Linked DNA regions of Spartinivicinus marinus. The protein of the gene in region 2 interacts with the protein of the main gene of each other region in a pairwise test. Links are inferred from orthologs where the notes say so. Each region holds a gene or a part of one and is shown on either strand. Other genes may lie near its edges.

Region 1 (3,262 bases), 3.3 Mb from region 2 along the record:
CATGACACCTTGTGACTTTAATTGTTGACTAAGCTTTAGGGCTGCTTCGGCATCTCCCACCACAATTGGCTGAATCGCCGTAGTTGACTCCATTAATTGCAAACCAAGCTGGCTAGCGCCTGAGCGAAACTGGCTGATGTTCTGCTGTAACTTTTCGCGCCGCCAGCTTTCAGTTTGCACCAATTTGAGACTGGCTAATGTAGCCGCAGCAATTGCGGGAGGCATTGCTGTGGTATAAATATAAGGCCGAGCAAACTGAATAAGCGATTCGATTAACACCTCATCCCCCGCAACAAAAGCGCCAGCCGTTCCTAACGCTTTACCAAAAGTGCCTACTAAAATCGGTACATCATCAGTGCTTAGCCCCGCTTCAGCAACTGCGCCTTCTCCATTTGGCCCAAGACAGCCGATGCCATGGGCATCATCCACCATTAGCCAGGCGTTATGTTGTTTGGCTAATGCTGCAATTTCAGTTAGTGGGGCAATATCACCATCCATGCTGAACACCCCATCAGTCACAATGAGCTGTTGACCTGCCTGATGTTGCTGAAGCTTTTTGGTTAAGCTGGCTACATCATTATGGAGATAACGAGTGAAACGAGCCCCAGACAATAAGCCACCATCAATTAACGATGCATGATTGAGCTTGTCTTGTAGTACCAGATCGCCTTTTTCAACTAAGGCGCTAATAACCCCAACATTGGCCATATAACCAGTGGAAAACAATAGTGCTCGTTGGCGCCCCGTAAACTCTGCCAGGGCCTCTTCCAACTGGTGGTGAAGAGTCGAATGTCCATTTACTAGATGAGAAGCACCGCTACCTACCCCATATTTCTCAGCCGCTTGTTGTAAGGCAGCAACCACCTTAGGGTGATTGGCTAAACCCAAATAGTCATTGCTGCAAAAATTCAGCAGCTTCTCGCCATTGCAGATAATTTTTGCACTTTGAGCTGTTTCGAGCGTATTTCGCTGGCGCATTAGCTGCTGCTGTTGACGTTGAGCCAAACGGTTGGTGAGGCGACTCCAATCTGTCATCTATACAACACCAGCTGCTTACTGACTTGGCTGCGCAGCGTCGTAAAACAGTTCGCTATTTTGCTTGTCTTGAATCGCTTGCAAAATATTCGAGGTTTGCTCTTCATCTGACTTTTCAATGCGCTGCTCTGGCTTGATACCCAGTCGCTTAAACAGCATTAAGTCTTTATTCTTTTCTGGATTAGCTGTGGTAAGCAGGCATTCTCCATAAAAAATAGAGTTTGCTCCGGCAAAAAAGGCCAAGGCCTGCATTTCATCAGACATTTGCTCACGCCCTGCTGACAGGCGTACATGGGATGCAGGCATCATAATCCGAGCCACAGCCAGAGTTTTGATAAACTCGATAGGATCTAAGTCTTCGACGTTTTCCAGTGGTGTGCCTTCTACTTTTACCAACATATTAATTGGCACACTTTCAGGGTGTTGAGACAAATTGGCAAGCTGAGCTAATAGCCCAATGCGATCAGTTAACGTTTCGCCCATACCAATAATGCCGCCAGAGCATACTTTAATACCAGCATCACGCACATTGCCCAAAGTATTAAGGCGGTCTTGATAGGTACGAGTTGTAATAATATTGCCGTAGAATTCAGGTGAAGTATCCAGATTGTGGTTGTAATAATCCAACCCAGCTTCTGCTAATTGATCTGCCTGATCTTTCTTTAACATGCCCAAGGTCATACAGGTTTCCAAACCTAACGCTTTTACGCCTTTCACCATTTCCAGCACATAGGGCATATCTTTTTCACGAGGGTGTTTCCAGGCTGCTCCCATACAAAAACGGCTTGCGCCGCCTTGCTTGGCTTCTTTGGCTTTTTCTAACACTCGTTCAACTGCCAGTAGCTTTTCTTTTTCTAAACCCGTGTTGTAATGGCCACTTTGTGGACAGTATTTACAGTCTTCTGGGCAGGCTCCAGTTTTGATTGATAGCAACGTGCTAGTTTGCACTGCATTAGGATCAAAAAATTGCCTATGAATAGTTTGCGCCTGAAACAATAGATCATTAAATGGCAAATCAAACAGCATTTTAACTTCGTCATAGGTCCAGTCATGACGTATAAGTTTGGCGCTAGAAGCTGTGGCAGTCATTTTCGTTATCCTACATCACCGGCTGTATGAGTTAGTCTTTTATGTATCGAACAGTATGGACGACATAATATAAAGGAGAGACTATCTGTCAACCCAAAATGATTAACCAGGTTTACAAATGGATAAAAAACAATCTACGGCTACCACACTCTTGTTGGCTATGCCAAGCATCATGTGATGCATATCACCGGCTATGCCAAGACTGTATTAAGCAGTTACCACGGATAAAGCACCCATGTCGTCTTTGTTCAGAGCCGTTACCTTTCAAAACAGAAGATATGGTATGCGGCCGATGTTATTCACAGCCGCCCACATTTAATCACTGCATCCCCGCTTTTTGTTACAGTTTTCCTATAGATCACATGATTCATCAATATAAATTTAATGGTAAGTTGATCTGTGGCCAGGCACTTACCATTCAGTTAAAGGAAAGACTTGTTAGTGCTTACACCAATCAGCCGTGGCCAGAACTCATCATCCCTACTCCACTTCATCGTAAGCGCGAATTACAACGAGGCTTTAATCAAGCCTTATTAATTGCCAGACAATTAAGTAAACAACTAAAAATACCTTTGCAACCTCGCCTTATTCGCAGATATAAAAAAACCAGTGCCCAGACTGGCTTATCAGCAAAAGAGCGGCAGGTTAATATTCGCAATGCTTTTCAGATAATAAGTCAGTCTTTACCAAACCACCTTGCCTTAGTTGATGATGTTGTCACCACAGGAACAACTGTTAATGAAATAAGCCGCTTACTAAAAGAAGCAGGCGTACAAAAAGTCGACATATGGTGTATAGCAAAAACACCAAAGTGGAACTAGCGCAAATATTCAGGCCAGACATTGACATATATTGCCTCAGCCAATTACATTACCCTACTCACTTTTGTAAACACTACAAAAGGTTAAGAAAATAGATACAAGCTAGTTATAGGGTAATAAAGGGCAGCACTTGAATAGAAGTATAAGGTCTTAATTTATGACTAAAATAAAAGGACTCTTCACGCTCATCCTGGCTTTATTTTGTCAGCAAGCTTTCGCTGACAAGAAAAACATAACCATTGCAGTCTCATCCAACTTTAAAAATACTCTTCATCAGCTCATCCGCCATTATAAGCAAAATAACCCAAAAACTTATT
Region 2 (3,065 bases):
CCCAATTATATTGAATTATCCAGAAACACAAACAGCGACAGCAGAAGCTGGGGTTACTCCTAAGCCAGAACCAGAAAAAGCTGAACAAAAAATAGAGCCAGAAGTGGATACGAGCACTGAAGCGGAACAAGCGCCTGAGACTGAAGAACAGTTGGACACTGCAGAAGAGCCAGAGGAGGAGGCTGAAACAGCAGAAGATGAGTTAGGCTGGATTACTTATGCAGGGATAGCTTTGGGCAATATATTGGTGTTGGGTGGGTTATTTTTTGCCTATAAAAAACTCATAAAGAGCGGTGATGAAAAACTTGAAGATGAGGAGGCTGAGTCTGGTAAGGAAGGGAAAGAAAATGAAGAAAAGCCTGCGGTTGATGAAAAGCCAATAGTTGAATTAGAAGAACCTGATGAGCTAGAGCCGGAACCAGAACCAGAACCAGAACCAGAACCAGAAAAAGATCCTATGGCAGAAGATGATGATATGGAAATTGAACTACCTGCCGATGACCTTGAAGACTTAACGGCCAGTGAACCAGTGGCTGGGGAGGAAGAGCCGCCTCCTGCTCCACCAGAAACCATGGATGAGGAGCAAGCTGAAGCCAAGGATCAGTTAGATGAAGATGATATTCCTACCGAAGATCCTGAAGATTTACTGAATGAAGATTTTGACTTATCAGGTGGAGATGAGTCGGATGAAAAAAAAGATAAACCTGAATAAATCAACCGTCGTTTATTAACAGCTCCCTTTCCTACTCATTATACTCAAAGCGTGGGGTGTATCATGGTATAGTAGGTAAAAGTGTTTACTTATCCATCGCTGCTATAGGCGAATTACTGGCGTTATACGTGAATTTTTAGGGTTATGTGCGAATTATTAGGTATGAGTGCCAATGTTCCAACGGACATTTGCTTTAGTTTTACTGGTCTTATGCAGCGAGGAGGGCGCACTGGTCCCCATAAGGATGGTTGGGGCATTGTGTTATATGAAGGAAAAGCGATTCGGGAGTTTCGTGATAGCCAGCCAAGTTACCAGTCCGCAGTAGCAGAGCTGGTAAAACAATATCCTATTAAAAGCTGTATTGTAATTAGTCATATTCGACAAGCTAACTCTGGGCGAGTTTGTTTGGAAAATACACATCCTTTTATTCGAGAGTTATGGGGAAGAAAGTGGACTTTTGCCCATAATGGTCAGCTAAAAAAAGCAAAACAAGCGCTTCCCTTATCATTTTATTTACCCGTGGGGACCACTGATAGTGAACATGCCTTTTGTTGGATGTTAGCTCAAATAAGACAACAGTTTCCTGTAATGCCTGAGCAGCCAGAGCCTATATGGCAGGCTATTCATCAATTGTGTTGTCAACTCAATGAATATGGTGTGTTTAATTTATTATTAAGCGAGGCTAATTATCTATATGCATTTTGCTCGACGAAATTATCTTGGTTAACACGGCGAGCACCTTTTGCAGAAGCGATATTAAAGGATGCTGAGCTGAAAATTGACTTTCAAAAAGAAACCACCCCTAATGATGTTGTTACTGTGATAGCAACGGAACCGCTCACCACGAATGAAACCTGGAATACCTTAGAGCCGGGAGAGTTAGCAGTATTTCAGTTGGGGGAGTTGGTATCTACAATTAAAGCAAAAGAATAATTTGCAGCACTTTCTTAATCCAGGACCTTTTCAACTACCTCTCTATACTCTTCGTGCAAGGTTGCTACAAATAAAGCGAGTGTCTGATATGGAATGTTCTGTTACGCCATATCAATTAGTTTTTGTGGCGGCCTATTTTACTGCCATTGCGTTCAATCTGACCATTCGCTACAGTAGCTTGATAGAAAAGTGACAGGCTTAAAAGGCTTTAGATTAAAAAGATAGCTGGTATAAACACAATGAAATTTTCAAGTACCAAGGAATATGTAGCGGCGGATGAGTTAACGATGGCAGTGAATGCAGCCATTGCTCTCCAGCGCCCGCTGTTGATTAAAGGGGAGCCCGGCACCGGAAAAACTATGCTGGCAGAACAGGTGGCTAAGTCATTAGAACTACCGTTGATTCAGTGGCATATCAAGTCTACCACTAAAGCACAGCAAGGGCTGTATGAGTATGATGCAGTCTCTCGTTTAAGAGACTCTCAGCTGGGTGATGAACGGGTACATGACATTAGCAATTACATTGTCAAAGGTAAGCTATGGCAGGCCTTTGAGTCAGACCAGCCAACAGTGTTACTCATTGATGAAATTGATAAGGCGGATATAGAGTTTCCCAATGACCTATTATTGGAGCTGGATAAAATGGAGTTTTATGTGTACGAAACTCAACAGCGCATTGCAGCAAAACACCGGCCTATCATTATCATTACCAGCAATAATGAAAAAGAATTACCTGATGCATTTTTAAGGCGTTGTTTTTTTCACTACATTAACTTCCCTGATCAGTCCACCATGCGCCAGATTGTTGAGGTTCACTATCCTGGTATTGCGGCAAAACTGGTGACAGAAGCCATGGAAATCTTTTTCTCGTTAAGAGAAGTGCCAGGCTTGAAAAAGAAGCCGTCAACATCAGAGCTGATTGATTGGATTAAGCTACTAATGGCGGATGAAATATCCGTTGATATTTTACGTGATCGTGATGCCAGTAAGGCTATTCCACCCTTGTATGGGGCATTGGTAAAAAATGAGCAGGATGTGCATCTGCTGGAGCGACTAGCTTTTATGGCACGTAGAAAGCGGTAAACGGCTATGTTAATCCAGTTTTTTGAGGCGATTAGAGCAGAGAAAATTCCCGTAACTATTCGGGAATGGCTAGATTTGCTGGCTGCGCTGGAAAAGCAGGTAGTCTTTGCTGATATTGATCAGTTTTATTATTTGGCGCGTACTTGTTTGATTAAAGATGAGCGTTATTATGACCGTTTTGACCAAGCGTTTGCCCATTACTTCAATGGGCTTGATGACTTAACTAAAGCGTTAGAAACGCTTATCCCTGATGAATGGTTACGGAAAGCCTTTGAACGGCATTTGTCTGAGGAAGAAAAACGACAAATACAGTCTTTAGGTGGTTTGGAAAAACTACT

Evidence for each region.
Region 1: the proteins of OQE68_RS23760 (region 2) and bioB interact in binary tests that used the Escherichia coli proteins (3 or more experiments, as listed by UniProt). The link is inferred for Spartinivicinus marinus from one-to-one orthologs.

What each region holds. Positions count from the first base shown.
Region 1 is NZ_JAPJZK010000001.1:2,015,068-2,018,329, forward strand. Bases 90-3,020 are described here. They hold bioB (biotin synthase BioB), read right to left. Parts: upstream 2,125-3,020; coding sequence 1,054-2,124; downstream 90-1,053. Other genes in these bases: bioF (8-amino-7-oxononanoate synthase), read right to left, coding at 90-1,035; OQE68_RS09155 (ComF family protein), read left to right, coding at 2,487-2,945. In the rest of the region: more of bioF, read right to left, coding at 1-89; modA (molybdate ABC transporter substrate-binding protein), read left to right, coding at 3,103-3,262. UniProt on the Escherichia coli protein: Catalyzes the conversion of dethiobiotin (DTB) to biotin by the insertion of a sulfur atom into dethiobiotin via a radical-based mechanism.
Region 2 is NZ_JAPJZK010000001.1:5,286,551-5,289,615, forward strand. Bases 17-2,750 are described here. They hold OQE68_RS23760 (class II glutamine amidotransferase), read left to right. Parts: upstream 17-856; coding sequence 857-1,645; downstream 1,646-2,750. Other genes in these bases: OQE68_RS23755 (VWA domain-containing protein), read left to right, coding at 17-712; OQE68_RS23765 (AAA family ATPase), read left to right, coding at 1,885-2,727; OQE68_RS23770 (vWA domain-containing protein), read left to right, coding at 2,734-2,750. In the rest of the region: more of OQE68_RS23755, read left to right, coding at 1-16; more of OQE68_RS23770, read left to right, coding at 2,751-3,065.